One region of the Halomonas sp. A3H3 genome, then DNA from elsewhere that is predicted to be linked to it. Evidence: predicted binding sites of a transcription regulator. Region 1 holds the regulator's gene; each other region holds the start of a gene.
The links. Region 1 encodes FliA, which starts transcription of late flagellar genes. Its sites were predicted from a motif close to CTAAAGTTNNNNNNNNNNCNGCCGATA; they were not measured.
Positions count from the first base shown of each region.

Region 1 (10,807 bases):
AGTCAGCGTGACCAGCGGGTGATAGAGCAGATTGCCCACCTGCAAGGCGGACGCTCGCGGGTACGTTTGGTGCTGCTACTCAATGCTGCCAGCCAACCGGAAACCCTCGAAGAAGTGGTGCTGCGCTACCGTCAGGCCGCGCGGGCGGCGGGCGCAGAGTTAGATGACTGTATTATCACCAAACAGGATGAGGCGGGACGTCTGGCTCCAGTGTTAGATATTATTATGCGTCACGGGATGCGCGTACTGTTTGGCTCTAATGGCCAGCAGGTGCCCGAAGATATGGCCCTTGCCGCCCCCGATGCGCTAGTGGATCAAGCGCTGAGTACCGCGACACCTCAGCGTGAACGGGTGCAAAGTGCCGATGCGCCGATGGGAATGCCGCGCTGGTCGCGGGATGTCCTGGGCCAAGGGCGTCGTTTGTCGTCGCTACTGGCGAGGTTGCGCCAACGCGTCACGGGGTTTGCGGAATTAGAAGAGATCTGGAACCTAGCTTCGCTGCCTAGTCGTTTGCAGGAAACACATTTGGATGCATTACTTGCCGGTTATCCAGCGGCAAAGACCACCTTAGGGATGGCGTGGTTTCCGCGGCGCAATGAGCGCGGCTGCGACTGGGCAATGCCGGACATTGGCCTGGACACGGATGGTGCCTGGCTGGCGCTACCCTGGCTGCAGCATCGCCACGCCGCAGGGTGGCAGCCACGCTTAGCCGCTCTGTCGGCATCGAGCGGCGTTGCGGTGCACTTACTACCGCGCTTCCCTGAACCGGATGCACTAGCGTGGCTGGAAGCCGAGCACTTGACCTGGGTCAGCCAAGTGGCCCCCAGTCATCGGTTACGCTTTCACCACGAACGTCAATCTATCCGCCAGCTATTTAGTGACAGTGTGCTAACGCACCATGTGGGCGTGCGTTTTCGTGGCCAATCGGTGCAACTGTGGACTGCCTACGCCGAAGTCGAGGACGCCAGCGGCACGGCGCTACTCGCCTGGTTCGGTGAAGTTCGCGATCCGGAAAGCGCCAAAGTAGTGGCGCGCCGCTACTGGCTTACCCCCGCTCGGCTAGGAGCAGAGGTGCTCTCACTGCTGTTAACCCAGCTGCAAAGCGAAGGCTTGGCCGCCTTGACGCGTCGCGCGTGGCAGCAGTTAAAAGAGGCCGATAGCGGGGATCTAAATGCTGAAGTTCGCCTATTGATGGCCAGCGGTGTGGCATCGGTCGCCGGGCATCTCGATGTTGCTGATGATGAGGAGGCGCAGACGCTGCGTGGCGATCTGCTCAACCTATTAGGCAACAGCCGTCGCCGCCGCGATACCGGCATGCTTGATGCACTGGTCTACGCCTTTATGGCACGAGATGCGATTCGTCAAATGGGCAGTGTTAGTCGAGAGGGCGTGGCGTGAGCGAACAGGATCAAGCATCGGGTCTACGCAAGTGGGCAAACCTGCAGCGCCAACAGCAGCAAGCTGAGGGTACAGTTGATGTTGCGGCGGCAGAACACGTGCCGGAATCTGAACAGCCTAGCTCTCTGTTAAAGCCGACAGCTGCAGCGGTGGAAGAGCCAGCAACGGTGGTAGCGCACCGGCCCAAAATTCCGCTTATTGTGGTCGGACTACCGGGTAGTGGTGCAGCCCAGGTGAACAAGGTTAAAGCACGATTAGGGCAGTGGTCGACGTTAGGTCGAAGCTGGGCCGGTGATCCTGAGGATTGGGATATTCATATCGTCATGGCCGAAACGGCCGACCTAGCCCAACTTTGCGATCAATACAGCCGTTGGGCACTGTGGATCAGTAGCGATGCCGATACCTTTGCTTCCATGTTCCGTACCTTGCGTCAACTACATGAGCGTGGCGGGCCGCGCCGTTTGCTGGCGCTCCACGAGCCGCACTTGCCGCGTCAAGGGTTGCTCAATAACTTGCGTGAGGCAGCTGATTACTACTTAAATATGGAGCTGTTGGTACTTGCACGATGAGCGCACTCTGCCGAGGAGACCAAGCATGCTAAGCTGGCTATTAAGAGGGAGACTGCTACTGAGCCCAGTACTGCTGACAGGGTGTCTACTAGCAGGGGTAACGGGAAACGCCCAGGCGACACCCGGTAGCTGGAGCAGCCAGATACCAGGTCTGATGGTAGCGATGAGTGATCGGTCAAGCGCTAGCCAAAACGCTACCCCACCTGCTGCTGCTAACAATGTGGAGTCAGCACAGCTCGGGCGTATTCATTGGCAGTTTCAATATCCCCCTGGTGCGTTATTAAACGCTTGGCTGTGCCATCCTGAGCAGTGCGTTGCGTTAGCTGGCATGCGGGGGACTACCACTGCCCTGGCGGGGTTTGCCGCGGATGCGCCGTTGCATTTTCGCTTCGCTTTACGTCCGGGGCAGCGGCCTGTTCGTGTCCAGGGGCTGCAAATGATTGTGAACTATCAGTGAAGGCTGGATAGACGCGAGGCGAGAGGATGTACACAGCACAAGGCAGGATCAAACAGAGTGAGCTGTTGACGCAATACATGCCACTGGTACGACGTCAGGCCTTGACGCTTCAGGTCCGTTTGCCAGCCAGTATTGAGCTCGACGACCTTATTCAAGCCGGGATGGTAGGGCTGCTGGAAGCGCTGGGGCGCTTCGATGCCACCCAGGGGGCAACGTTCGCGACGTTTGCCAGTCAGCGTATTCGCGGTGCAATGATGGATGAATTACGTACCCGCGACTGGTTGCCCCGCAGCGTGCGCCGCTCAGCGCGAGCGGTTGACAGTGCCGTTCGTCAATTAGAGCAACAGCTCGGACGGGCACCAGAAGAGAACGAAATCGCCCAACACCTTGAAATGCCGTTGAGTGAGTATCAGCAGCTCCTCAACGACACCAACAGTGGTCAACTGTTGCCGTTTGAAGAGCTGGTGGCCGACGGTGGCGAGCCTAGCAATAATGAATTGGCTAATTCACCGTTCGAGCAGTTGCTAGACGGCCAGCAACGACAAACGTTGATTGAGGCAATTGAAGCGCTGCCAGAGCGTGAAAAGCTGCTAATGGCGCTGTACTACCAAGAAGAACTCAACCTTAAGGAAGTAGGGGCTGTGTTGGGCGTCACGGAGTCACGCGTTTCACAACTGCACAGCCAAGCCGTCAGCCGCTTACGCGCGCGTTTACACGACTCGGCATAACACCTCTTTTTACTCACTTGTGACCGGCAAGGAGCCGTGGATGAACCCTTCGACGCTGATAGGCATATTTGCCAGCATACTACTGTTGGTGAGCGTGCTGTTTTTCACCGCAGAGTCCCCTGAAAGTTTTATCAATTTGCCGGGTTTGGCCATTGTGGTGACCGGTACCCTAGCGGCAACCTTTATCAGCTATCCGCTGAAAGAGGTGCTCCGCGTCGTACGGTTGGTGGGCTTGGTATTCCGGCGCGAAAATACCTATATGCGTGACGATATCCGCGAATTGGTGGATATGTCGCGACTCTGGTTTAAGGGCGATGTACGTGCGGTCGAGCGCGAGTTGGAGCATACCCGAAACCCGTTTTTGCGTACCGGGATCCAACTGGTCATTGCCAACACCAAAGAGGATGAAATTTTTGACATGCTGCGTTGGCGCATTGCCCGTCTTAAAGCGCGTGAGCATGCCGAGGCACAAATATTCCGTACCATGGCCACCTACGCACCCGCATTTGGCATGATCGGCACCCTGGTGGGGCTGGTCAATATGCTGGAAGTCATGGACGCAGGCGACCTGCAGGTGATCGGCCCGCGCATGGCGGTGGCCCTGCTCACCACCTTCTACGGCATTTTACTCGCCAACTTGGTGTTTAAGCCGATTGCGGTGAAACTCGAGCGCCGCACCGAAGAGCGGCTGATTACCATGAACATGGTGCTGGAAGGTATTTCGCTGATTACCAAGCGCCGCCTGCCGTCGTTTATTGAAGAGACCCTCAACTCGTTTGTAGCTAACTATCACGATGAGATCCGTGATAACAGCGTCAAACCAAGGCCTGATTCGTCGGTTAGTGCGGCGGCGAAGGGGTAGGCCAGATGCTTGACCGTGATACGCGCCACGCACTGGAAATGACGCCGTCGCCAGGCGATGGTGACGAGGGTTGGCTAACCAGCTATTTGGATGTGCTGACGCTGCTAATCACGCTCTTTGTGCTGCTGCTTTCACTGACACCGCCGGGAGGCGGTGAGGCGGCTGATACTGCTTTCATGCGCTCGGCTAGCGCTGTATCATCATTGCCGCTGGCGTCTCTAGCCACTGGTATTCAGCCCCGCCATTCAGGGGTTCAGCCGCAGTTTGATGGGCTCGACATCCCCGGTGTCAGTGTTTCGCAAGGGAGTGAAGGGGTCACGTTACGTATTGATACCAGCCTTTTATTTCCCAGCGGTCAAGCTGTACTGACTTCCCGTGGGCAAGAGGTGGTAGAAAGCCTTATCGATGTGCTGACCCGTTTTGACGGTCAGATTTCGGTAGAAGGCCACACCGACAGCGTGCCTATTTCAACGGCCCGCTTCCCCTCTAATTGGGAGCTTTCATCAGCGCGGGCTATCGCTGTGGTGAGGCATTTAGAGCGCCAAGGATTCAATATCTCTCGTATGCGGGCCGTCGGTTATGCCGACACCCAACCCATGGAACCGAACGCAACGGCGGAGGGCCGAGCTGCCAACCGTCGCGTAGAGTTGTTGCTAAGGCAGCAGGTCGAGGGTGAATAGATTGCGAGGCCACGTTTGTGTCCATGTACCACCCGCGATTGCAGTCGTTTGGAGCCCTGCTGGTAGTCGATGCCGATTGTCGCTGCATCCAAACTACTAGTACTAACTTAACCCGCTTAATTGGTTTTGAGCGCCCTGAACATGGGCAGCTTACGCTAGCCTGCGTGTTGGGGAAACGGCTAAGTCAGCGGGTGCGTCGTGAATTGCAGGGGCAGCAGCGGCTCCCTGGCCCTTTAGTGTTTATGCGTTCCAAGCACCGACACGCACGTTTTCAAATCCACGCTTATCGAGCGGGTGAGCAGGTCATTGTCGAGATTGAGCCACTCAACCCCCGTAGTAAGCGTCGTCTGCTGGGTACGGTGACTGAGCGGCTGAGGCATTTGGTTGAAGCGACGCATCAGCAAGAACTCCTCGACTGCCTGGTTAACGCTGTTCAACAGCTCACCGGTCATGATCGTGTCACCGTGTGCCATTTCGATAGCGATTGGCATGGTTTGATGGTCGCAGAAGCATTGGGAAAACGGCTGCCCTCGCTGTTGGGTCAACGCTTTCCTGCCAGCGACTTCCCTGTCGCCTTGCGCAAAAGTTACCAACACTCCCCTGTACGGTTAATTGAAGACGTTAATGCTCCTACTGAAACGCTGATCCCCGCCGTCCCGGGAGCGAGCCTTAACGGTAGTTTTTTACGCGCACCTGCGCCAGAACGGCAGCGCTATTTAAACCGTCTGGGCGTGCGGGGCTCATTCAGTTTAGCCATTCAGGGGGATACCGGCTTATGGGGGCTAGTGTTTTGCCACTCACCTGTGCCGCATTCGGTTGAGCCCCCCGTGCGTGATGCTGTTCGCACCCTCGTACAAATGGCCACCCAACGCATGCTGCTGCTACGGGCGCGTCAAGAAGCCCGCTACCTACAACGGGTTCAGGATAGTCTGGTGCTCAGTGCGCGAGCGCGCAGCGAGCCGCAAAGTCCCCAACAATTACTTCATGAGCAGGCGGCTATCTGGATGAAGCTGTTTCGCGCCCATGGCGTGGTGCTGTGGGTGAATGGTGGCGCTTATCAAGCGGGTGTGACGCCGACTCCAGAAGCGATAAGCCAGTTTGTGCTGCGCCTGGAAAGAACTCATGTACATAGCGGCCCTTGGTGCACGCGCGAAATCGGCAAAGAGACGTTAACCGCTTCGCTAGCCATGCCCGAGCAGTGTGGGGCTCTAGCAGTGCCGCTGCCAATGAGTTCGACCCAGCGCGCCTGGCTGATTTTTTTTCGCCCCGAGCAGGTGGAAACGCTGTATTGGGCGATGCAGCCTACAACCAACCCTAAACCGGCCGTGATATTGGCTCCATCGGTTGCTTGGTCTGAAGAGGTAGTCGGCAGAAGTGAAGCGTGGCTGCGGGTAGAGCGCTTAGCGGCGGTAGACTTGGGGGAAGACCTGACGCTGGCGATTTCTGCCTATGAAATTAGCTCACTGAATATGCACCTGGAGCACGAACGCAAAGCCCTTGCCGAAGCCAACCAACGTCTTGAGCAATTAGCCCATTTCGATCCTCTAACCAAGGTGTGGAACCGTTACCGCATCGAAGAAGCGATCAATGCAGAGCTGGTGGCTGCCAGGCGCTATGCGGCCGCTTTTGCCTTGCTACTGTTCGATGTGGATAACTTTAAGCAGATCAACGATGCTCACGGCCATAGCGTGGGTGACGATGTGCTGGTGGCCCTGGCGCGCTTAGTGGAAAGCTCGCTGCGTGGCTGCGACCACCTGGGCCGTTGGGGAGGCGAAGAGTTTATTGTGCTGGCGACTCATTCCGATGTTGATGCCGCCACTGGCCTGGCTGAGCGGCTGCGCTCGCTGGTAGAAGAGCTGCGTATAGAGGGCGTTGAGCAAACGGTTACAGTGAGTATCGGTGTCGCCGTTTGGCAGCCGGGTGACAGCTGTAAAACCCTTATCTCCCGGGCTGATGACGCCATGTACCGCGCTAAGCATGGCGGACGCAACCGCGTTGAAATGGCGCTTGAGCCTGTGGTGCTGATTTAAGCAAACCTTTAGGTGCCACTACCTTCACACTGGGTGAGCATCCGGTTGATCGCCGCATCGGCGCCTTTTAGGCTAAAGGTCATATACCACGGCTCGCGCTCGTCCTGGTCGAAGCCGAGAAATAGCTGCTCCCCCTGGCGCATGTCGGCCATCAGTGATGCCAAGTCACTTAAATAAAAGTGAGCATAAAACCCGTCATCGCCGCGCTCAGTGATAAATTCCGCCATGGTGTCGATAACGGGCCGCTCATCGATGCGCAGCCGAGTGGGCACCAGGTTTACTGTACGGCTCTCTCCCTGCTGCTGCTCAAGGGTGACGCGCATCTCCAGCCAGGGTAAATCGCAAACGCCCGAGGTGGCATTCAAGCTCAGCGTCGCATCCGAGTAGCTGTGGGTTTCTACCGCCCGATAGTGGCGTTCGCCCCCCAGTGAGAGCGTCATTGACTGCCAATGGTCGTGGGTGGCCACATCGTCAGTATTGAAGGTGGTCGCGTTAGCGACGGGCGTAGCGACCATCCACATGGTCGCTATCGCCACAACGGTAAACGTGAGCGTGCAAAGATACTGGGATGGAGAGCGCAGGAAGTGAGTTGCGGACATGATCAAAGCCATTTAACCCAAAACCCCAGTCTATATCGTGTTTGGGATTGGCAAAATAGTAACGCGCTGATTTTCCTATATATGGTAGAAAAAATTAAAAAAAGTGCCTCATATGGTGGGAGGTCACGTCTATACTTCACTTCGATGCTACGTATAATCGCCCTATTTGAGCGCTATAATTCACCCTCGCTGTGAAGGAGTTTTGCGACATGAGCACCGCTGCCAAGGCTATGAAGACCTCTAACGATGTCCCTATGCAGGCCCCCTCGCGGGAAATATGGGACGCCAAATACCGTCTTAAGGATCGTCATAGCCAACCCGTTGATCAGGACGTTGGTGCTACGTTTGAACGGGTTGCTCGTGCCCTGGCAGCGGTGGAGGGAGATAAAGCGGAAGAGTGGTTGCCCAAATTTCGCTGGGCGTTGGAAAACGGCGCGATTCCTGCCGGTCGTATTCTCTCCAACGCGGGGGCTGAGGCCTACAAGCCTGCGGTGAGCCTGATTAACTGCACTGTCTCCCGCACCATTCGTGACTCCATGCGCGATATCCTCGACTCAGTGGTTGATGCGGGTATGACGCTGAAATCCGGGGCGGGTATCGGCTACGACTTCTCGACGCTGCGTCATAAGGGCGCGTTCGTATTCGGCGCTGGCGCGGGCACCAACGGCCCACTGGCGTTTATGGATATCTACGACAAGATGTGCTTCACCGTCGCCTCTGCTGGTGGTCGGCGTGGTGCTCAGATGGGTACTTTCGATGTGGGCCACCCAGATGTGCGCGAGTTTATTCAGGCCAAGCGCGAAGCGGGGCGCCTACGACAGTTTAACCTCAGCTTGCTGATCACCGACGAATTTATGGAAGCGGTCAAGAACAATGCTGACTGGCCGCTGGCTTTTCCGCTGCACCCCGGTGAGAAAGAGGATGTCAAAGCGGAAGACTTGATCTACCGTGACTGGCCGGTAGTTGAAGAGGGCTACACGGTCGATGCCGAAGGCCGCGTCGCCTGCCGCATTGTCGAAGTGATTAAAGCGCGGGAGTTGTGGGACACCATTATGTCCTCCACCTATGACTACGCCGAGCCTGGCTTTATCCTGATCGACCAGGTTAACCGCATGAACAATAACTGGTTCTGCGAAGATATCCGTGCGACGAATCCCTGTGGCGAACAACCCTTGCCGCCAGAAGGCGCCTGCCTGCTAGGTTCTGTCAACCTAACCAAGTTCGTGATCGACCCCTTCGGCGCCGAGCCGCGCTTTGATTGGGAACGCTACCGCAAAGTGGTCGCGATCTTCACGCGTATGCTCGATAACGTGGTCGAGATTGCCGGTTTGCCGCTGCCCCAGCAGCAGCGTGAAATAGAAGCCAAGCGCCGTCACGGTATGGGCTTTTTGGGCTTAGGCTCAACGCTCACCATGCTCAAAATCCCTTACGGTTCTAAGCAGTCGTTGGTGTTCACTGATGAGGTGAGCCGGCACTTAGCGATAGAGGGTTGGAAGCAGGCGCTGGAGCTCTCCCAAGAGAAAGGCATGGCGCCGGTGCTTGAGCAGGAGCACACCATTACTCCCAAAATGTTGCGCGAGCGGCCTCAGTTGGCCAAAGATGGCTACGAAGTGGGCGATCAAGTGCCGGGGCGTATCCTACACGCCCGTTATAGTCAGTACATGGCCCAAGTGGCCGAGCTGGAGCCGGAGCTTGTGTCACAGCTAGCCGAGCACGGTGCGCGCTTCACCCACCACAGCTCGATCGCGCCGACCGGCACGATCAGCCTGTCGATGGGTAACAATGCCTCCAACGGTATCGAACCCTCCTTCTCGCACCGCTATTTCCGCAATATTATTCAGTCGGGCAAGAAGACCAAAGAGCAGGTCGAAGTCGTCTCCTTTGAACTGGCCGCCTACCGTCACTTTATTGCATCTGATGCGGTGGACAGCGACCTGCCTGACTACTTCGTCACCGCCGATGCGATATCTCCCGAACAGCACGTTGCCGTTCAGGCCGCCGCCCAGCACTGGGTGGATTCAGCGATCTCGAAAACGGTCAATGTGCCTACCGAGTTCCCCTTTGAACAGTTCCAGAACCTCTATTTGCAGGCTTATGAAAGCCGCTTAAAAGGCTGCACTACTTTCCGCTTTAATCCCGAAGCTTTCCAGGGCGTGCTCGTGCGGGAAGATGATCTTAAAAACACGACCTACGTATTTGAACTGGAAAACGGTGAAACCCTCGAACTAGCCGGGGATGAGAAGGTGATTTACGACGGTGAAGAGCATAACGCTGCCAACCTCTTTGATGGCTTAAAAGAAGGCACCTACGGCAAATGGTGATGCCGCGTTAAGCGCCATCTGTTTAAAAACGCACACCTTTGCTAAGTGGAGAACACCATGGCTGTAGAAATTACCTCAAAAATTGTTGGTTACCGTATCAAGCAGCAGGAGCAGGCCGTTCCCGTTCCTGAGCTACAAGATGAAGATCCGCTAACGGTACGTATACCTTCCCGTCCGGAAGGCACTTTGGAAGCCGTGTCTGAAAAGATTTCATACGTAGGCGCGGAAGGGCGTAAAAAAGTCTATTTGCTGGTGTCGTTTATGCCAGTGGAAGGCGTGATTGGCAGTAAGCGCGTGGTGATTGAGCGCCCGGTGGAGTTCTTTTTTCCGTCAGGGCAGCTCTCCAGCGAGCACCAGTGGATCACCGCGACCATGCGCAGCCTTTCGCTGGCGGCCCGCGGTGGTTACGTCACCCAAGCGGTGGCGGATCTACGCAAAGTGGCCTGGGACAAAGGCTTGGTACGCTGTGGTATGAACCGTTGGAATAAGCCAATGTTCCACGATTCGGAAGTGGCGGCGATTGCCTGGTCGATTCAGCAGATTCTTTATCGCCGCGGTTTTCTAGATCGGGATGGCAACCAGGTGCCGGTTGAAAAGCTGGTAGAGCGTTATGCTCATCGTATGGCTCACGGCCACGCTTGGCAGCCCGGTGCTGAAGACGAAGCTAATGATGCACCCATTGAAACAGGCGCGGTGGAGTCGATTGGCGGTGATAAGGCGACGAAGGGAAAAAAGCCTGAAGGCAGTGGCCCAGCCATAGTGGGTAACTGCCCCGAGTGCCGCGGTGAGCTGATCATGATGGATGGCTGCCCGACCTGCTATGCTGGCTGCGGCTGGTCAAAGTGTGGTTAGTTTTCTCAGGCGGAATCGCCTAACAGTGGCCGGACATTGTCGGTGAGGTAGCAATCGTCAAATTCACCTTCGGTGCATAGCGCGGATAAGTCTGGAATGGTGACATGGTGGCGGTCGCGAAATACTAGGCCGTCTTCACTAAGCGCCGTAAAGGTGCGGCTAACGTGTACCGGGCTTAGCCCGAGCACATCGGCTAACTGCTCCTGTGAGAGCGGCAGGCGGAACTGGTTGCTAATATCCGGGTTGGTTTGGCGCAGCCTTAAATACATTTCATACAGAAAATGCGCCATTTTCTTACGTGCACTGCGTCT
Region 1 is NZ_HG423343.1:1,663,890-1,674,696, reverse strand. Features, by position in the region: gene flhF (flagellar biosynthesis protein FlhF) at 1-1,398, shown strand, start outside; gene HALA3H3_RS07315 (C15 family peptidase) at 1,395-1,967, shown strand; gene HALA3H3_RS07310 (flagellar protein FlhE) at 1,993-2,424, shown strand; gene HALA3H3_RS07305 (RNA polymerase sigma factor FliA) at 2,451-3,152, shown strand; gene HALA3H3_RS07300 (motility protein A) at 3,193-4,014, shown strand; gene HALA3H3_RS07295 (OmpA/MotB family protein) at 4,020-4,694, shown strand; gene HALA3H3_RS07290 (sensor domain-containing diguanylate cyclase) at 4,718-6,724, shown strand; gene HALA3H3_RS07285 (hypothetical protein) at 6,733-7,335, opposite strand; gene HALA3H3_RS07280 (adenosylcobalamin-dependent ribonucleoside-diphosphate reductase) at 7,533-9,644, shown strand; gene HALA3H3_RS07275 (hypothetical protein) at 9,702-10,496, shown strand; gene HALA3H3_RS07270 (Crp/Fnr family transcriptional regulator) at 10,502-10,807, opposite strand, start outside.

Region 2 (10,807 bases), 1.1 Mb from region 1:
GGTGGGTCTCCAGAGCAAGAAACAGCGATACGAGCAGCAGTAGTTTAGCATGCTCAGGGGCTGAAATGCCTAGCCACGAGTTGTCAGCGCGCCGAGTGTTGTTCGCAGCTAAGGTAAAGGCGTTGGTGGCAACGAAGTAACAAGGGCTGGAGAGGAGACGAGAAACATCTCATGAAGTAGTGCTGCCAACAAGCATATCGTTATAAAAAGTGAGTTAGCTCTCACCAGTTGACTTGTCAGGCTCTAACGCAAATAATAATTATTGCCATTTATTCCGTGGTGTTAATCAAGGCAGGAGGCCGAGCTGTGGATACCCAGACCTGGAGCGCTGAGTTAGAAGATATCTTCGTTAATCAGCGGCCCCGGCTCTGCTGTGTCGCCGCAAGAGTATTGGGCAATGCTGATCAAGCCGATGATGTCGTGCAGGACGCCTATCTAAAAATTTCGGAAGCAACCACGCTTTTTGAGGTGAAGCAGCCCATATCTTACGTGTCACGTGTGGTGCGCAACCTCGCCATTGACCGTTGCCGCCGTTCGGCGTTTGAGTCAACTTTGTTTGCAAAAGAAGAGGAGGGGGATACCACCTCTTACGCGTCACACTCTCCAGAGGTGATCGCGATTGACCGCCAGGCCTTGGCACAGGTGGTGGACGCGCTGGACGAGCTGCCCGAGCGTACGCGTCGCGCTTTTGAGCTCTATCGTTCGGGAAGTCATACGCAGCGGGAAGTGGCCCACTTGTTAGGTATTTCCACCACGTTAGTTAATTTTATGATTCGCGATGCATTGACGCATTGCCGCCAGTCGCTACAAGGTTAAACGTTGCCAGATCGGTAAGCCCACGTTCCGTCCCTTCTTTGTTGTCGCTTTGTTACACTGTCAGCAAATAGCGTTGATAATATTACACGCTTCCCGAGACAGGTGTTCAGCAGGCAGCAGTAGCGAGGTTTGACAGTAACGATGGATAACGACAGCGGCGATGATGCCGTTTGGCAAACGGCGCTAGACTGGCTGATGCGCGAGCATGAAGAGACGTTGAGCGACGCTGATCGCGAGGCGCTTCATGCGTGGTTAGCGGCTTCTTCTCAGCACCGCCGTGTATTTCGTGAAGCCGAACAGCTATGGCTGCTAACGGGGATGATTCCAAGTGGTGATGAGCGCAACTGATCAGTCACTGTTTTTTTTACTCTCCTCCTTCGGTTGTCAGGCTAACTAAATGGTCGCGAGCTAAAGCTGCCTCCTACTGGTGCAATTCTTAGCCTGGCAAAGGTAATTCTATGCCGACGCCCTAGCGACCCCTCCCCTTATTTTTTCTATTTTCCTCCCCCAGCATTAAATTTTCTGACGCCTCACTCGTCATTGAGTAATGAGAAGTAATTGCGTTTTATTTCTCATTCCTTTGGCAACGATGAGGTTAGTCCCATGACAAGCTGTTTTGATCGTGAAGATGGTGTCTTCCGCGTATTAGTCAACCACGAAGAGCAGTACTCCCTCTGGCCAGAATGGAAAGCGATTCCCGCTGGCTGGACCGATACCGGCGTACTCGGCGATAAGCCAACCTGCCTCGACTACGTCGAAAAGACCTGGACTGATATGCGGCCACTGTCGCTGCGCCAGTGGATGGATGAGCAGGCTAACGCTGAGGCGGAGCAGGTGGATGCAGGTTAAGCGTTTAAGACTGCTCTGCCTGCCCTGTGCCGGGTCTAGCGCCACCATGTATCTGCGCTGGAAGCGTCAGTTGCCCGCCTGGATCGAGGTATATCCCGTCGAGCTGCCTGGGCGTGGTGAGCGCCTGGGTGAGTCGCTCATCGATGACTTCGAGTCCCAGGTCGTGCGGCTGTGCGAAGAGCAAGCAACGCGGATGCGCGGCGACTTTGCCCTGTTCGGTCACAGCATGGGGGCGTTGTTGGCCTACGGCATGGCAGCTCGCTTGCGCGATGTAGGGCGACCTCAGCCACGGATGCTATTCGCCTCAGGCAGTGCGGCACCCTCAATGCGCGACTCAGAGCGTTTAGCGGGGCTTGATAACGATAAGGCCTTAATCGCGGATCTACGCCAACAGGGCGGCACCCCAGAGGAGGTCTTCGAAAGCCCTGAGCTGCTGCGCCTTACCCTCGATATCTTGATGGCGGACTATCGCCTCTGCCGCAGTTTCCGCTATCGCGGCGGGTCGCCGCTTGCTTACCCCCTGCAGGTACTCGCCGGGCGTGAAGACGATATCGAGCAAGAGCGTCTGGAAGCGTGGCAGCGGGAAGCCGGCGGGGCGTTCTCGTTGGACTGGTTCGAAGGAGGGCACTTCTTTATTCGCCAGCAGCAAGCACAAGTGCTGGAGACTATCGAACGGGCGCTGACTCGACGGCTTGAGGAGGTGCCCCATGCAGCGCCTGCAGTTAGCTGAAGGGGCTCCTGAGGGGCTTGAAGTCTGGCGCTTATCGCTCGGTCTGAACGCCCCGGTGGCTGACGAAGATGATCGGTTGCTGAGTCGAGCCGAGTGGCAGCGCGCCCAGCGGCTTCGCCGTCACGCCGATGTCGTACGCGCCGTGGCGACTCGAGCGGCCCTGCGGCGACTGCTATCAGCGCACACCGGTATAGCGCCAGAAAAGTTGGTGTTCACTCAGAACGCTTACGGCAAACCAGCGTTGGAAAACGCTGATGGGCCTGCTTTCAATGTCTCCCACTCTGGCCATGTCGCCCTGATCGCGATTGCTCCCGGCGGAGCGGTGGGGGTCGATATTGAGCGTTGCCGACCCGAGGCCGAACTGGCGCCGCTGCAAGGGCTGGTGCTATCGCCGAGTGAGCAGCTCGACCACGCACGCGACGGCATCGCACTGCCCTTCATGGAGCGCTGGGTGGTTAAAGAGGCGGTGCTCAAAGCCCTGGGCCTGGGCATCGCTGATCATTTGCAGGCGCTCTCGATCACTTCCTCTTTAGGGTCGCCAGGCACCTATCACCTTGAGCACTCGCTTCCCGTGTCATCACCTTTGCAAGCATGGCCGCTGCCAGCGCCGAGTGGCTATGCCGCTGCCCTGGGTTATATCGATTCAGGCTATGTCGATTCAGGCTATTCCCACACAAACGCCCAGGGCAAACGCTACTCAACGAATTTTCAGGAGATCAATAATGGACAGCCAAAGCGCAACACCAACGCAACAAACCAACACCATATCCAAACGTCAGGGGCCTGCTGATTCGGAGCTGCCCATTATGATTTCTCCCTCCTACCCAGGGCAGCCACTGCTGGAAGCCTTTGGCGAGTTGCGCGCGGATATTGAGACGCTGGTGGCCAGAGTCGGTGGGGTGTTGCTAAGAGGTTTCGATGTTCCCTCCGTGGACGATTTTCAGCAGTTTGCTGCCGCCTTTGGTCATCCTCTGCTGAGTTATGAGTTCGCCTCAACACCGCGTTCAGCGGTTTCGTCAGGCATTTATACCTCGACCGAGTACCCCGCTCATCAACATATTCCCCTCCACAATGAGCAGGCCTACACCCGCGAGTGGCCAATGAAAATCTGGTTCCACTGTGTCACCGCTTCCCCCGAAGGTGGAGAGACGCCGATAGCCGATAGCCGCGCTATTTACCGCCGTATGCCCGCAGAGATCCGCGAGCGCTTTGCCCCCGGCATTCTCTACGTACGCAACTACGGCGATTTCGATATGCCTTGGCAAAAGGTGTTTAACACCGAAGACCGCGCTGAAGTGGAGGCATTCTGCCAGCGCGCGGGTATTCGCTGTGAGTGGAAGCCCGATGGCGACCTGCGTACCACCCAACTGTGCCAAAGCATAGAGACTCACCCTGTCACCGGTGAGCAGGTGTGGTTCAACCAAGGCCATCTTTTCCATGTCTCCAACCTGCAGCCAGAGGTACGAGAGTCGCTGGAAGAGCTGCTAGACCCCGAAGACATGCCGCGCAACGTCTTCTTTGCCGATGGTAGCCCCATCGACGATGCCATCTTCGATGAGATCCGCGGCGTACTGGCCGACGAAACGGTGATGTTCCCCTGGCAGGCAGGCGATGTGCTAATGCTCGACAACATGCTGGTCGCCCATGCACGCACGCCGTTCAAAGGGCCGCGCAAAGTCGTCGTCGCCATGGCGGAAGGTCACGGCAACCTCTCCAACGACTAAACATAACGCCTCATCTCACGGCCAGGAGTTCCAGCAGGTACGCATATGAATATTAGGCACGCTCAGACAATGAACAGCCACCCATCCCATAACGTTGCTAACCACAGCTTCGTTGAGCATTTAAGTCGCCTGGCCCGGGAAAGGCCCAGCGACAGGGCGCTGATTGTAGTGAACGCACAAGGTGAGACCACCCTTGACTACGCCACCCTGGAGCGGCGCTCCCGCGCCCTGGCCAGCGAGCTCCAGCAGCGGTTCCCGGCTGGTGAGCGTGCCTTGATCCTGCTGGATAACGATGAACACTATGTGGTGGCGTTCTTCGCCTGCCTATATGCCGGGGTGATTGCCGTGCCGGTCTTCCCTCCAGAGTCGGCCAAGCAGCAGCATCTGGCGCGCCTGCTCGCCATTGCCGCCGACTCTCAGGCCGCCTGTGTGCTCACCTCTACAACGATTATCGATGTGGTCGCATCTGCAAGCGAAGGCTTCGGCAGCGCCGAACTGATCCCCGTGGATGCCGTAGATGAGAGCCGCGCTGAACACTGGGTCGAACATCGCCCAAAGCGCGGTGATCTCGCCTTTTTACAGTACACCTCAGGTTCCACGGCCACGCCCAAGGGCGTTATGGTCAGCCATGGCAACCTGATGGCGAACGAGCGTGCTATCGAGACGGGCTTCTCGATTGGTGCCGACGATGTTTTCGTCAGTTGGCTGCCGCTTTACCACGACATGGGGCTGATCGGTGGCCTGCTGCAGCCCATCTATCGCGGTATCCCTGCGGTATTGATGAGCCCCACCTTCTTTTTACAGCGGCCGGTACGCTGGCTGGAAGCGATCTCCCGCCACCGGGGCACCATTAGCGGTGGCCCTGATTTTGCCTACCGGCTGTGTCTTGAGCGTATCCGCGACGAGCAGCTTGAGGCACTCGACTTATCCAGCTGGCGGGTTGCGTTCTCAGGCGCCGAGCCGGTACGCCACGATACCCTCACTGGCTTTATCGAACGCTTCCGCCCGGCGGGCTTTGCCGCTGACACCGCAGCACCCTGTTATGGCTTGGCCGAAGCGACGCTATTGGTTAGCTGTAATTCGCGCGGTACGGGCGTGGTAGGCACGGCTTTTTCTCAACAGTCGCTGGCCGAGGGAAAGGCTGCCTCAGCGGTTGAAGGCAACACCCTGGTGGGCTGCGGTACACCGGAACCCGGTCACGCTATCGATATTGTCGACCCTGAGGGGCTTCACTCGCTGCCCAGTGGTGAAGTCGGCGAGATCTGGGTCAATGGGCCCAGCGTGGCGCACGGGTATTGGCAGAACCCTGAAGCAACAGCTCAAGCCTTTGTTACCCGCGATGGGGTCAGTTGGCAGCGCACCGATGATGCTGATGCACAGAACCACGACGCCCGCGATGATCGCTGGCTGCGCACTGGCGATCTAGGCTTTCTGCACGAAGGGCAGCTGTATATCGCCGGGCGTATTAAGGACCTGATCATTCTGCGCGGCCATAACGTCTACCCTCAGGATATCGAGAGCGCTATCGAGGCGGAAGTGGAAGCAGTGCGCAAAGGGCGCGTGGCGGCCTTTGCAGTGACCACCCCCGAAGGCGCTGAAGGGATCGGCATTGCGGCAGAAGTCTCCCGCGGCATACAGAAGCTAGTGCCCGCCGAGAAGTTGGTCGAAGCGCTAAGCGAGACAGTGGGGAGCACTTGCCACGAGCCGCTTTCGGTAGTGCTACTGCTTAACCCAGGCGGTCTTCCCAAAACCTCCAGCGGTAAATTGCAGCGCAGCACCTGCCGCCAAGGCTGGGAGGCGGGTAGCCTGGATGCCTACGCCATTCACGCCTTTGGGCGTTTTGTCAGCGGTGGTGACGCTGAGGGCGGAGGAAAGTCATCGCACTCTACTGCGGAAGCTGGAAGCGAAACGGAGCAAGCGTTAGCGAAGCTCTGGCACCAGGTGCTGGGGGATGACGACACCCAGTCGCAAAGTAAGCCGCTAGGCAGCGATGCTCATTTCTTCGCCAGCGGTGGTAATTCTCTGGCGGCGGTGCGGCTAGCCGCCATCATCAGTGATTACTGGGGCGTCGAGCTATCTCTGCACTCGCTGTTCGAGCAACCGCGCTTGTCTGCCATGGCTAACGCTATCGAAGCACGTTTGGCGGCATCATCGGATCAACGAGGGATGGCCATCCCCCGTCTTGAAGATGATCAGCGCCAAGGCGACATACCGCTGTCGGAAGGACAGCGCAGCCTATGGCTGACGTGGCAACTTGATCCCCAGAGCGCTGGTTACAATATGGCAGGGGCACTGCATCTCAAGGGGGTGTTGGAACCAACAGCGCTCAATGCAGCGCTGGAGGCCCTCGTACAACGACATGATATTTTACGTACTTACTACCCCTTGAATGAGGCGGGAGAACCTGTTCAGCGGCTAGCGCAGGATTGGCATCCTGAGCTGATCTGTAACGAGATGCTCGGTGATACCGTGGATGAACGGGAGCAGGCACTGCATGACGCACTCACCAAACTGGCCCGGCAGCCTTTTGCCTTGGATCAGGCACCTCCCTTAACCGTCGCTCTCTACCGCTTGTCCACGGGGCACCATGTGTTAGCTGTCGTGCAGCACCACATTGCTGGGGATGGATGGTCAGTACAGGTGCTCATCGATGATCTATGCGCATTTTATGAAGGCGCGTGTACACAGCAAGAAGCCAAGCTTGCACCACTGCCAATACAGTTCGCAGATTATGCGGTTTGGCAGCAGCGTCAGCAGCACAGTAGTGAGCGGCAGGGCCAACTTGCTCACTGGTGTGAACGCCTCTCCGGGGATCATCCCCCGCTAGCGTTGCCCTTGGATCGCCCACGCCAAGCGATGTCCGCACCGAGCGAAGGCCAGCTGCGCTTTACGCTTCCCGGTGAGTTGAGCGAGCAGCTACGTAGCCTAGCCCGTGAAAGAAACGTTTCACTCTACGCCGTGATCTTGGCGCTATTGAAGCAGACGTTGTATCGCTTTAGTGGTGAGACAGATATCAAGGTAGGGGCGCCGATTGCCAATCGGCATAAAGCCGAGCTTCAGGGCTTAATTGGGTACCTTATCAATGTCGTTGTGTTGCGCACTCAGATTGATCCCACTGGAAATTTCGAACGTTTGTTAGATGAGGTGAGCGCTACCCTGATCGATGCCCAGCTGCATCAGGATGTCCCCTTCGATCAAGTGGTGGAGGCGCTACAGCTAGAACGGCAACCGGGGGTACATCCGCTATTTCAGGTGAAGTGTACTCAGCAGGAAATGTGGCAGGCGGAGCGTCACGTGGCTGGCCTGGCCATTCAAGCCGAGCAGGTATTCACGGGTATTGCTCACTTCGACCTGAGTCTCGATTTTTGCGATGAGCCCGAGGGAATAGCAGGTCTATTCGCTTACTCCGCAGAGCTATTCGATGCCACCACGATCGAGCGTTTCTGCCAGGCATTCCGATTCCTGGCCGAGCAGGTCGTAGCTGATCCGCGGTCTCACACTGCGATGCTGCCGCTACCTGAGCCTATCTCCGTGCTGGAAGGAAACCAAAGCGAGATTCTCACTCAGGCTATACCCACCCTGCTGTCGAAAGTGGTGGCAGCTCATGCTGATGAGTTAGCCGTAAACGACGGGCAGTACCGTTATACCTATGCCAGCCTGGATGCCCAAGCCCAGAATCTGGCACAGGCACTAATCGCAAAAGGCGTTGGTTCCGAGGTGCGTGTTGCCATTCACGCTGAGCGTTCGTGCGAGTACGTGCTCGGCATTCTCGCCGTACTCAAAGCGGGCGGGGCTTTCGTACCGTTTGATCCACAACTGCCGAGCGACCGCTTGGCCTATCAATTGGCTGACAGTGGCGCTCGCTTACTACTGAGCAGCACGCCTTGCGGCTGGAGTGATGACATTCCGGTAATGGAGCTGGCGTTTATCGACGATATTCCGGCTGCCGTAGAGCACGAACTGCCCGTCATTCATCCCCAGCAGACCGCCTATGTGATCTATACCTCTGGTTCCACGGGCAAGCCCAAGGGGGTGGCGGTGAGTCACGGTGCTCTGGCCAATTATGTGCAGGGCGTTCTGGAGGCGCTGGCGCTACCAGAGGATGCCCACAACCTGGCTATGGTGTCGACGGTGGCGGCGGATCTGGGGCATACGGTGTTGTTTGGTGCCTTGTGCACCGGCCGCACCTTGCACCTCATTTCTCCCGAGTGCGCCTTCGACCCGGATGCCTTTGCGGCTTATATGCGGGAACAGCAGGTGGATGTGCTCAAAATTGTGCCTAGCCATCTGCGGGCGCTGCTGAGTGCTGCAAACCCAGCAGATGTATTGCCGCAAGAGCGCCTGATTCTGGGCGGAGAAGCGACCGACTGGGCGCTACTGGAGCGTATCGCCGAACTCAAGCCAAACTGCCAGGTGCTTAATCACTACGGCCCCACGGAAACCACTGTCGGTATTCTCACCCAGCAAGCCGACATGGCCGATCGAGCTGCCAGCACTCTGCCGATAGGCACACCGCTGGCCAATGCTCGGGCCTATGTGCTCGATCCCTGGCTTAATCCGGTGCCGAAGGGTGTTGCCGGTGAGCTCTACCTGGGCGGCCCAGGGCTGGCTCAAGGCTATCTACAGCGGCTGGGGCAAACGGCGGAACGTTTCGTTGCCAGCCCCTTCCATGCGGGGGAGCGGCTCTATCGCAGCGGTGATCGTGTGCGCCAACTGGCCGATGGTAGCCTGGAGTTCCTTGGCCGTGTGGATGATCAGGTCAAAATTCGCGGCTATCGGGTTGAACCGAGCGAAATCGCTACCCTGCTGCGCGATCAACCGTGCATCGCGGAGGCTGAGGTGATTGCACGAGAAAGCGAGGAAGGCCGCGCGCAACTGTTCGCCTACGTGGTTATGGCAGCCGGAAGCGACATCGATTACGCCGCGTTACTCGCGCAGCTTGGCGAACGCATGCCGGACTATATGGTGCCCAGTGCCATAGTGCGGCTGGATACCTTGCCGCTGACCGCCAATGGCAAGCTGGATCGCAAGGCATTACCCGAGCCAGTGCAAGCCGGTAGTGGTAAAACCTTTGAAGCGCCCCAGGGAGAAGCAGAGGAGACGTTGGCAGAGGTCTGGGCTGACGTGATCGGCTGCGAGCAGGTGGGGCGTAACGACAACTTCTTTGAGTTGGGTGGTGACTCCATCCTCAGCTTGCAGATCGTCGCGCGCTCGCGCAAGCGTGGCTATAAGGTAACGCCCAAGCAGTTGATGGAAGGGCAGACCATTGCCGCCGTGGCGGCGATGGCCACGCCTCTAGCTGCTACCAAACAAGCGGCTGAGCCCAATAAGGCTGCTGCCTTTGCGCTGCTGCCGGTACAGCGCTGGTTCTTCGAGCAGAACTTTGCCGAGCCACACCACTGGAATCAGTCGTTGATGCTGGAAGCGGTCAGTGGTGTAGATACCACGCTGCTACGGCGTGCCATTGAGGCAGTGGTAGATCACCATAGCGCCTTACGGCTGCGCTTTGAGCGCGTTGGCGATAGCTGGCAACAAGCCTATGGCAAGCTAGCTGACGATCTATTCGAGTACGTGGACGTAAGCGATCATGCGGATCCGGCGCAGGCCATCACCCAGGCCGCCGATGCTGCGCAACGCAGTCTGAGTTTGGCGCGGCCGTTCCGTGCTATCTGGATGGCACTGGGAGGCGAGCGCGGCGGGCGATTGCTGCTAGTGGCTCACCACCTGGTGGTAGACGGCGTCTCGTGGCGCGTGATCCTCGACGACCTGCAAGCGGCCTACGCGCAGTTAAGTGCAGGAAAGACAGTCGACCTACCACCGGCAACCACCTCGCTAGATGAGTGGGCGCGTGCCCTGGCCGACTATGCCAAATCGGAGGCTTTGGCTGAGCAATGCTCCTATTGGGAGGGCCTTGTCAAAGAGCCAGAACCTAGCCTACCGGCACGTAATCCCCATGGCAGCAACACCGTCGCCGACACCGCATCGCTAGTTGGCAGCTTGCCTACCGAGGCCACCACGCAACTGCTGGGGCCGATGCATAAAGCCTACCGCACCCAGGTGGATGACCTGCTCCTCACTGCACTATCGAGCGCCTTGTGCCAATGGGCAGAGAGAGATAGCGTACTGATTGAACTGGAAGGCCATGGTCGCGAAGACCTGTTCGAGGGTGTCGATCTCAGTCGCAGCGTAGGCTGGTTCACCTCGCTCTACCCGGTTCGCCTGACCCCAAGTAATGGGGGATCGGGTTCAAGCCTAAAAGCCATCAAAGAGCAACTTCGCCAAGTGCCTGAAAAGGGGCTCGGCTACGGCGTGCTGCGCTATTTGAAAGAAGAGCCCGCGCTGGTGGGTGGTGCCTACCCCCAGGTCACCTTCAATTATCTAGGCCAGTTGGATCGCTCCCTACAGAGCGATGGGGCCTGGCGGCTCGCCAAAGAGAATGCAGGGCAGGCTCGCGCGCCGCAAAGCAAGCGCCGTACCTGGATTGAGGTAGTGGCCTGGGTTCAAGATGGCCAACTGCGCTTCGACTGGAATTACAGTCGTGAGATTCACAGCGAGGCAGCGATACATGCCTTGCAAGCAAGCTTCCAAGCGCAACTAGAGGCATTGATTGAGCACTGTGCTAGTGGCGTTCGTGGCGCAACGCCTTCGGACTTCCCGTTGGCGGGGCTGAGTCAAGGGCAGCTGGACG
Region 2 is NZ_HG423343.1:549,306-560,112, reverse strand. Features, by position in the region: partial or broken gene HALA3H3_RS02355 (ATP-binding protein) at 1-51, opposite strand, end outside; gene HALA3H3_RS02350 (RNA polymerase factor sigma-70) at 307-816, shown strand; gene HALA3H3_RS02345 (FecR/PupR family sigma factor regulator) at 946-1,164, shown strand; gene HALA3H3_RS02340 (MbtH family protein) at 1,420-1,665, shown strand; gene HALA3H3_RS02335 (thioesterase II family protein) at 1,655-2,395, shown strand; gene HALA3H3_RS02330 (4'-phosphopantetheinyl transferase family protein) at 2,373-3,185, shown strand; gene HALA3H3_RS02325 (TauD/TfdA family dioxygenase) at 3,118-4,119, shown strand; partial or broken gene HALA3H3_RS02320 (non-ribosomal peptide synthetase) at 4,189-10,807, shown strand, end outside.
Region 2: a site for FliA is predicted at 1,330-1,356, ahead of HALA3H3_RS02340 (MbtH family protein). Genes of this name have one in related genera too.

Region 3 (10,807 bases), 1.2 Mb from region 1:
GTTTTGCGTTTGTAAACACACCATAATGGAACCTGACCGAAGTTAGGGTCTTTGTCGCCCGGGTAACCTTGTTAGAGTAACACTATAAGCAATGAGGAACCCGCCATGGCGACTAAAGAAGCAGTGGAAATCGGCGATGGCAACAACCTCGCCGAATAGCACTCGAATTTAAAAAAAAACGCTTCTAAGGCTCAAAGCGCTTGCATTAAAGTCAGCTATTCATAATAAAACAGATGCCTTAACACTCTATTGACGCTGCATAGCCAACATCGCCTGCGTATGCTCACGCTGCTGCTTGATGGCATCGTCCAGAATATTCAGCAATTTGTTATAATCATTGGGCATCTCTTTATCCATGCCCTCTTGCTCAAAGCGTGAGAGAGTGGCTTGAGTGTCGTCGATGAGCGATTGAAGCTCGCCGATGATGTGTTGGTGGTCGCTTTCTTTCACATACACCTTTGCATGTTCGCGCCTACTCGTTAATGAGCAGGCGCTTTGATTGCTGGTAGGTTAATGGGCAATGTCTAATTGCTGAGCAACCCGCTCAATCAAACCAAGACTGTGTTGGCCTAGCTGTTGAGCGGGGTGGCTCGCAGGCAGGTGTGCTACGTCGGTTGCAAAGGCTTGCCACCATGCGCGGTTTTGCTCAATGACCTGTTGTTCCAGCGCAGCCACTTGCTGCTGTGCCACTAACGAAGTATGCGCTAAGCCCAGCTGATAGACTAAATACGTTAGCACACGGCGTAGGCTGAACGGCTTATGCGCGCACAACATCAGTTTGGTAATACGTGTCAGAGTATGACTTTGCGGCGCCACGATGGGGATGTACTCTCGCAAATCAGCGAGATCAAATGGCAACGAGCTTTCGCTAATGGCTTTATTGCTCTTCACTTCAATGTGGTGATTACCCACCACCAGCGTCATCGGCACGGAAGTGATCCAATGGCTTGTTACATCAACAAAACCGTAGCCTAACAAGGTATCGACCGCATCGTAATGGTTATACCGCACTAATAGCTCACCATTATTTTTGTCAGAAGGCTGATGGAAGGTTCGCATAATCGGCTCACCACCATCTGCAGGCGTGGTAAAACCATCCGCGTCTAAATGATGGTTTAAGCAATCAATCACGGGGAACAGTACGGTTCGCGACCCTTGAACCCCACGCATATCCAATGCCTGCAGGTGCTGCTTGCGCAAACCAAACTGACGAGAGCCAATAAAACTGTCAACCAGCAACGTTTCATCGTCCCCAGCAGTGGCAAGATTTTGATAATGCGCAAAACGCTTGTCATGAGAACGTAGCGCTATTAGCTTCTGAAGCGCGGGCTCACCTTGCCATGTAAAAAACGGTAGACTATCGCGCCAAAGTGTGGGTTTACCGGTGACGTTATACAGTTCAATCATAGCCTCCATCATTTCATGATGATGGGAAAGCAGCGGCTTACCGTTAGGCTGGCAGAGAAAGTTGTTGCCTTGCAGCGTAATATCGAAGCATTGCACTTGAGGCATTATCGCAAGCGGTACCCGCAGGTAACTCGCCCGTGGTGAACCGGCTATACCGTGCAGGGAAAGGTTGCCTCCTTCTGCATGAATACGCAGCTGGGGGTGGAACCAGGCGCCATTTTTGCTGAGCAGCTCACAAATATGCCGCATAGGTGCCAGTGTCGCAGCCTCACCCGCCATGATCGGCAAGAACGTTTTGCGACCAGGGCCTTGCGGCGCGTGCGCTTCCTCCGCAGGCCGCTGCAGCAGCCAGTATCGCCGCTGGCTTAAGCCATCATCGCATAGGCTGCCTTCATCTAGCGTGGTGAATCCAGCACTCGCTACCGCTATAGCGGTAGACTCAATATCACCTTCCGGCTTTTGAGGATCACGGCTGCCAACACTTTCAAACAGTAGCACCCCACCAGGTTTACATAGCGCATTGACGCGTTCCCCTATATTTTCCTTAGGCAACGCCAACCAAGGGTGAACATCACTAACAATGACAAGATCAAAGGTTTCTTCGCTGTGCCACTGTTCAAAACTGGCCTGATGCAACTCAATATGTGAATGCCCCAGGTACTTGGCGACGGCATTACCAATGGCCACACAGGTCGCACTGGAATCCAACCCGACCCCCTTTGCCAGCTTGTCCGCCAGGCCCAACAAGAGGTAACCATGATTACAGCCGATATCCAATGCCGTCGCGTTAGCGGGCAGCCAGTCGCTAAGCCCATAGGCATCCAAACGGGCCACCGCCGGGCGGTTACCGGGAAGCATGAGCGGCTCGAACGCCTGATAAGGCAAGCCAAAATCATTAAAACATGGCGACAAACCTTTATCCGGGTAGTGCTGCCACAGGGCAAATACTTGCTGGTGCAACTGGGCCAACGCTTGATGGTCTAAATCGTCACTCTGGGCGAGAGTTTCACGCAGCTGCGTGTAGGCAGTGACCGTTTCCAACGAGTAAGGGTAGGTTGCACACGCCTGCCAGAGCGCATCTACCGCCGCCTGAAAATCGCCCACTGCGCACTTTGCCAAGCCTAAACCCACCAATAGCCGCGTGCGCCGCGGCCCTTGTTGCTCACCCAGTAGCGCAAAGGCCTGCGGGTATAACGCCAGGGCCTCGCTGCGCTCGTTATGGGTGCTAGCAAGTGCCAACTGCAGGCGTGCTTTAGCATCGATAAGTTCAGCGCGGATATCATTGGGCACGCTTATATCCGCCAAACGAAGGGCAGTGTCAGGACTGCCGAGGAGCTCTTCACACTGTTGCAGCGCGGCCTTTATCTCGCGGGGCTTTTGGCTACCTAGCCATGCAAAAACCCCCAGGTGTGCAACTGCCAGTGAACCGGCAAAGGTTGAAGCCAGTGTTTCGTGGGTGCGCTTGGCCAGCTTGGTCTGCCCAGCGCGCCACTGCGCCCACCCCAGTGCCAACCGATAGCGCAGATCGCGCTCGGTGCCGGTTTTCACCTGACTGCAAAGGGTAGCAAGTTCATTGAGCGCCTCTTGATGATTCCCCCAAAGGGAATGCGCTTGCCCAAGGTAATAGCGGGCCTCGCTTTCGTTTTCCTGTTTTTCCAACTGTTGACGCGCCATGCTCATAGCAGGCATTAGTCGCTGCGCTGACAGCATATTGGCTAACGTTTGCAAAGGGCGTGGTGGTCGTGAATCAAAGGTTAAAAACGCCGGCGCCTTATTAGCGGCTGCATCGTCAAGCGCTTGAGTATAGCCTCGAATGTACAGATAGCGTTCGGCTAGCGTGCTATCAACATCGGCCAATAGCTGGTAGGGCAGATCGTGAATACCGAAGTGGCTATCCAGCAAAAACGCCAACCGCTGGCGTTGCTGCGGGTTCAGCGCCGCCATGCGCTCCGGCGAGGGAATAAACAGCGCGTCGGCGCTGGCAAGCTGGGAAGCCTGGTGTTGGGCAATATCGTCACGCGCGGGCAGCAGGCTGCGATGCTGGGGGTTATGTAGACGATAAAAAGCAAACCCGTGACGGCTAGCCCAGTGGCTAATCTCGGTCAGCGTGGGCTGGCGTTCATGGGTAGGCTGAAAGACCACCCGCACTTGTAGCAAAAGGGTATCCACCAAGGTGCGCGTGCCATTCTCAAGCACGCCCAGGGCATCAGCGTATTCATCGAGTATCAGCCAATCCAGGCTGGCTAAACCTTCAATGCTATCCAGCGTTACAGTGCTAACCGGCAGCTTAGCGAGTACCTTGCTACCTTCACGCAGTGCAGCGGGCTGTTGTGGCTCGGCGAGCGGCGGCAAAGTGGCGCTCTGTCTTTCCTCTAAGGTGGCATACAGCGTCGCGGGTTTGCCATCGCCCAACAGGGCATTGGGCACATGCTGAAACTCTTCAATACCGGCAACGCTTTCCGCCGTTACCCGGCTTACCGGGTCGAATGCCACCACGGCAAGGGAGCGGGTGGCCATCAGCTCGCGGAAATCCGCCTGCCGAGGCAGTTGGGCGGCGTTATCCACCACCACTGCGCGCCCTTGAAGCTGCCAATGAAAGGTCTCATCCGGACGGCTGGGAAGGCCTTCCGCGTCCATTACCGCCTGGTAGCCTTCCAGCAGGGGAGCAAGGGCATCTTCCAATGCTGTGCTAAGCGCGGGCTGATCCCAGGGCTTAGGTGGCGGCAAGGGTGCCTCCTCAACCACATGGCGCTCCCAGGCAGATAGCAAACGCGAGGTCAACTGTGAGGGCGACGCCACCAGCGCTTGGTGATCCACCCAATATACCGGGTTGGGTAGCACGCTGGCCCAGTGCTGCCCTGCCAGTTCGTATGTGGCAATGGTTTGCCCCAGGGCGGGCAAGCTCTCTTGCTGCCATTCGCCGTGTTCCGGCGGCTGCATGTAAGCCGCCCAACCGGCGTCCATCACCTCACGGCGGCAAAACACTAGGGGCATCTGCGGTAACCATAGTCCCAGTAGCCCCAAATAAGGGGATAGGCTTGACACCTGGAGCAGCCCTGCAGGGGGCACTTGTGATGTCAGTGCTTTTAAGCATCCCTGTGCATCAGCGCGGCAGCGTGCCGGGGTCAGGTCATCTAAATAGGCGTTCAGGTCATTGTGGTAGGGCGCTAACACCTCGTTAATGTAGCTATCGACTATGTCATCGATCCGGGGTAACGCGCTGGCCGGTTGATGGCCTTGAGTAGCGGCTAATAGCGGGGCAAGGTAGCCAGCGCCATCGCCTGGAGTGCTCACCAGCAAGACCGCATCACGGTAATTCAGGCCACCTTCCTGGAGCAGCGCATAGCGTTCTGCGGTAAATAGCTCGCGGTTCTTTTTAAGCTCAAGCGATGGCTGCTCGACGAGGGCAGGAGACACCTGTGCCGCCAGACGGTTGGCCATTTGGTAGGCCTCAAACGCGGCGTTTGTATCGCCGCTTTGCCAGTAAGACTCAGCAGTTTGATAGGCGGAAACTACCTTGGAGGACGTTGTCATCGCATTACCCTTACACTTTATTAGACGCATTCTGCGTTAGCCTAGCATGGTGTATTGTTATTTAAGCGCAAAAAAACGGGGCCTTTCGGCCCCGTCGTTAACTGCTTTTAGCTTGCTAGCGCGATTAGCCCAGCAGAGACAGAACGTTCTGCGGCAGCTGGTTCGCCTGGGCGAGTACTGAGGTGCCCGCCTGTTGCAGGATCTGTGCACGCGTCATGTCGGCCACTTCTACGGCGTAGTCGGCATCTTCGATGCGTGAACGGGCAGCGGAAAGGTTGGTCTGGTTGGTGCTCAGGTTAGTGATCGCAGACTCAAAACGGTTCTGCACCGCACCCAGCTCGGAGCGTAGGCTGTCCACTTGTGACAACGCGGCGTCCAGTGCTTCTAGCGGGTTTTCTGTCTTGTCGCTGCCTGAGACAGCTTCTAAGGACAGTTTACCGTCTTCGTTGGCATAGATCTCGTTGGCAGCGCCATCGGTGATCTTGCCGTTATCGTTGACGTAGACAGACGCGGTTGCAGCAGCAGAAAGCGTGAAGTCGCCTTCAAAGCCTGATGTGAAGGACGCTGCGGAGTTAACAGTCACTGCATTGGCAGCATCGACGGCGAACTGTTTTGCTGCAGTAGCTGACCCATCGAGCGAGCCAGTATAAGCAAGAACATCACCCTCCATCTGCGTTTGAAGATCTTCAGCAGCAACAATCTCGTTTGAGACGTCTACAAGCGTCGCATCAGTGGAGGTAGATGTGCTGTACACAGTGCCATCTGCAGTGGTGATACTCGCAGCCAATGCCGGTGTACCAGCTGAGTCACGCGCAGCGAGTTCTGTTGCCAAGTCTTCCATGGTAGCAACACCGTTACCACCCGTATCGGTCACACTCAGTTCCTTCGTACCACCAGTCCCTGATAGATAGAGGCTTTCACCAGTAGAAGCTAGTGACAACGCGCCAGAAGAGGAAACGTTGACTTTCTGGGTTTCGCCACCCATTTCAACGGTCAGAGTGTTGGTTTCACCTGCAGAAGGCGTTAAGCCAAGGTCTGCTTTCTGCGCGCCAGCTGAACCATCAATTTTAACGTCTGTACGGTCAGCGCTGAAGGTACCAGCCGCTTTATCGTAGGTATATGTGCTGCCGGAAGCAGTCTCTTTAATAGTTGCGCCGTCTTCCAGGTTCTGGAAAACATCACCAACAGTAGAAGCGGTGTTGAAGGTAGCGTTGGTGTATTCGTTGGTGGTGCCTACCTGGGTGAACCCGTTGGCAGCCAGGTCTTGAGTGGCCGCTTTGCTGTTAGGGGTACCGCTGGCGTTGATGTTGAAACCTTTCAGGCCCAACGTCTCGGCATTGATTTGTTTCAGGTTGACTTCAATGGTTTGGCCGTCGTCGGCGCCCACTTGAATCTTCAGGCCATTATCACTTGCCAGCACTTTAGTGCCGTTGAAGTCAGTCTGCTCAGAGATACGATCAATTTCGCCTAGTCGCTGATTGATTTCGTCCTGAATGGAGTCCAAGTCATCCGCTGAGTTGGTGCCGTTTTGTGCCTGAACGGACAGCTCACGAATACGCTGAAGGTTATCGTTCACCTGATCCAAACCGCCTTCCGCAGTTTGTGCAACGGAGATACCGTCGTTGGAGTTACGCTGCGCCTGTGCCAGACCAGTGATCTGAGAAGACATACGGTTGGCAATGGCCTGACCCGCTGCGTCATCTTTAGCGCTGTTGATACGCAGGCCTGAGCTCAAACGCTCCATTGAGGTTTGCAGAGCATTTTGCGATTCACGCAGGTTCTGCTGACCGATCATCGATGTGATGTTAGTGTTGATCACTGCCATGGGATGATACTCCTTGCTTTGGACACTGGCCCTGGGGCCTGCTTTCGGCCACTGTTTGTGCCGTTATATTAATTAACGGCAGCGCGAGAGGATTCTTTAGGGGAAGTGGTAAAAAAAGATGTAAATGTTGGTAACTGAATAGTGAGGGTTTTCATGCTTGGTCGAGATGGCCGCAGTGAGTCTGAGTTGGCTTCACTAGATTTGCGATGACACCGCGCTTTGGTCGCGAGCTAAAGCTGCCTCCCACAATGACAAAACAGCGCTGAGCGCTGTTTTGTCATATTAAAAAAATGCCTGCTGAGATAGCTCTACTTTTTGCGGCCTAGTTGATAATCGAGCGCATCAAACTGCTGGGTGAGATAGGAACTCATACTGTTCATTTGTGCCACCATGACATCAAGTTGGCTAAACTGGCTGCGATAACGAGATATAGTGGCATCAATTGATTTTTCCATGCGCTCATAGCGAATATCCAGGCTTTTTACCTGGTTTTCCGCACCGGTCTTAGCCCCCTTAAGCACACCGTTATTGCCTAGCATCTGCTCAACAGAAGCTTCCAGTTTGCCAGCTAAGCCTCCCTCGGCTTTATCGCCCGCAAAAAAAGCACTAAGTGCTTGAGGGTTATTCGCTACCAGATCGCTTAGCTTGGCATCATCGGTTTTTAATGTACCGTCGCGCTGTAAAGAAATACCTAACTGAGTCAAGGTGGAGAGTTCCCCCCCCTCCACGCCTCCCGTTAATGCGCTACGTAGGCGTGACTCAATAGTACGCACGGCACTATCGCCCAACAGCTGCGCTGCAGTGCCCGTCTCGCTATCAAACGCCGTCAATTTACCAATGGTGCCTTTTAAATCGTTGAACGCTTTTACAAAGCCGTTAATCGCTTCACGCTGTTTAAGAGTGTCGCGTTCCACCTTCACCGTGCTGGTGGCGGTTTCACCCTCGGCAATGCTGAGTTCGCCAAGATTCAGGGTAACACCTTGTATCGCGCCTTCGATTTGGTTCTTGTTGCTCGTAATAACGATGCCATTCACGTTTAGCGACGCATCTTTGCCTTGCTGCTTGGCACCCACTTCTGTTGCCTCACCGAATGGCCCGGTGACGGGGGCATTGGCGGCGTCGACAAAACTAAAACTATGGATAGACGCGTCAACACCGGTTTCTTTAGAACTTAGCGCCAGCCGGTAGCCTTGGCCGTCGTTAATAATAGTGGCGTTAACACCGGAGTCTTTGTTGGCATTAATGGCATCACGTATATCGTTTAATGAGCTGTTAGCGGCTATATCAATATCTACCGACCCATCCGCGCCAACTGCACCAAAATTAAGTTTGAGCGTAGTAGCGCCCTGTAAGTCAAGCGGTTGGTCATTGGTGCCCACGCGGGCAGAGGCGAGCGTACCAGACGTTGCCAACTGACTGACTTCTACCCGGTAGCTACCCGGCAGTGCATCCGCCTTGGTAGTGGCGGTGATGCCATCACCCCGCACGCTGGCGGAAAGGCTTTGGTAAAGCTTGGGGTCGTTGATTTTTGCTAACGAATCCTGAAACGCGTTTAACGAGGTCTGTAATTGGCCGTAGGCAGAAATTTTGGCCTTCTGCTGCTCTTTTTGAAGTGTAATCGGGGCGAGCTTGCCACGTTCTGCGTCTTTTAATTGATCCAACAGACCGGTCAAATCAAGACCCGAACCAACGCCAAGGGAGGTTATCGTCGCCATGCTGGGTATTCCTCAGTGCAAAAGGCTAAACCAATAGGATTGCGCTCCGTGGTGCCTGCGCAAAATCTTGTTAACAAACCTATCGACTGAACAGAGGGCGACTTTAGCGCTTTTTCATCAGCTAATATGGCTATATTTTTTTTATGAATAAAAACGCCTGCTTGGCGCAGGCGTTTGGCAATGTTCACTAGCCGCTTACAAGTATTAATCACGGCCTAGCTGTGCATCCAGCGCATCAAACTGTTGGGTGAGATAGCTACTGGTTTGGTTCATTTGCGCAATCATGCCATCCAATTGGCCAAACTGGGTGCGATAACGAGACATCGTGCTCTCAATTGATTGCTCCGTGCGGGCATATTGTTCAACTAACGATGCTTTGCGATTTTCCGCCCCTGTAATTGCGCCTGACACTCGGCCATTAGAACTCAGCAATTGCTCGATAGTAGTATTAATTTGCCCAGCCATGCCCGTCTCATCAGAACCACCGGCGAAAAACTCAGAAAGGGCGCCTTGGTTATTCACAATGGCATTGTCGAGCTCGTCGGAATCGATTTCTAGCTGACCATCACGCTTTAACGAAATACCGATATCGCTAAGTACTGAAAACTGCCCATCTGAACCGCTGCTAAGTGCAATCCGCATGCGCGATTCGACGGTACGCACGGCGCTATCTCCCAACAACTCACCCGCCTCGCCAGTTTCGGAGTTGAAGCTGGTTAGATCACCAATCTTATCTTTAAGATCGTTGTAGGCATTCACGAAACCCGTTACAGCTTCACGAACTTTTAGCGTATTCTGCTCTACGTTAACGGTGCTCTCGCCTTCTTCTTGGAGGTTCAGCGTTACACCCTGGATAGCGCCTTCAACCTGATTAGTGGAGCTGGTGATATCAATGCCGTTAACGGTAAGCGCCGCATCGGTTCCCAACTGTCGAGTATTTGCCGTATCGGCAGCAAAAGGCGCCGCACCATCAAAACTGAAATTATTAATAGACTCGTCCGCACCGGTTTCGCTAGAGCTAAGCGCCAGGCGGAAATTGGTGCCGTCATTAACAATAGTCGCGTTGACGCCCGAACCTTCAGTGGCATTAATCGTATCGCGAATATCTTCTAGCGTACTGCCTGAGGCAATATCGATCTCTTGGGTGGAGCCATCGGCAAAGTTTAAGGTTAATGTTTGGTCAGCCGTTGTAATTGCCTCATCGGCAGCGGTCACCCCGTCGGAGGCAAGCGTGCCGCGAGTCGCTAAGGTGTCAACGATAACGTTATAGCTACCTGGCTGCGCTTCACCGTCTGCTGTGGCCGTAATTGCTTCGCCATCTACGTTGGTAGAAAGGCTTTCATAAAGCGTGCTGTCGTTCAGTGCATCCGCGGCGTCTTGAAACGTTGAAAGCGCACTTTGCAGCTGCCCATAGGCTGAAATTTTGGTCTGCTGGGTTTCCTGCTGCTTAAGAATTGGAACAAGCTTCTCTTCCTCGGCCTCTTTCAACTGATCTAATAAGCCATTGAGATCTAAGCCTGAGCCAATACCAAGTGATGTAATGGAAGCCATACTTTACCGTCCTCTTTTATAACGTCATCACGCTACTGAATTACACTGCTCGTGAAGAAATTTATCATAGTAGTTGTTAATGACTATCGACCATTTACAATTAAACTTAAATCTTTTTTAGCTCACCACTTAATGGTGGCTTCTCTCGTGACTGTTCTCGTGGCTTCTCCGCCCCACCCCTATGTACCGCAAACCCGCTTCTTCAACCGCGCTGGGCGTGTACAAATTACGCCCATCAATTACGACTTTTTCAGCCAACTGGTCGGCTAGCCAAGCGAAATCGACACTGCGAAACTCTTTCCACTCAGTGCAGATCACCAGGGCATCGGCACCTTTCACTGCCTGAATCCGATCGCCTGCCAGCATTAGATCATCCCGCTCGCCATAAATGCGTCGGCATTCCGCCATGGCTTCAGGATCAAACGCCTGCACCTTGGCGCCCGCTTGCCAGAGTGCTTCCATCAACGTGCGGCTAGGGGCTTCGCGCATATCGTCTGTGTTGGGTTTAAAGGCCAAGCCCCAAACGGCAATAGTCTTGCCACTTAGACTGCCTAGGTTGTCTTGCAGTTTTGTGAACAGGGTTTGCTTTTGACGCAAATTAACCGATTCGACGGCGCTGAGCAGTTCCGGCGTATAGCCTAGCTGACGCGCGGCACGCTCTAACGCTTGGACATCTTTGGGGAAGCAAGAGCCACCGTAACCACAGCCAGGGTAGATAAAGTGGTAGCCAATACGTGGGTCGCTGCCAATCCCTCGGCGTACGTCTTCGACATCC
Region 3 is NZ_HG423343.1:2,843,805-2,854,611, reverse strand. Features, by position in the region: gene HALA3H3_RS12615 (hypothetical protein) at 247-450, opposite strand; gene HALA3H3_RS12610 (class I SAM-dependent methyltransferase) at 511-4,941, opposite strand; gene HALA3H3_RS12605 (flagellin N-terminal helical domain-containing protein) at 5,066-6,766, opposite strand; gene fliD (flagellar filament capping protein FliD) at 7,075-8,481, opposite strand; gene fliD (flagellar filament capping protein FliD) at 8,686-10,032, opposite strand; gene HALA3H3_RS12590 (UDP-glucose dehydrogenase family protein) at 10,162-10,807, opposite strand, start outside.
Region 3: a site for FliA is predicted at 8,562-8,588, ahead of fliD (flagellar filament capping protein FliD). Genes of this name have one in related genera too.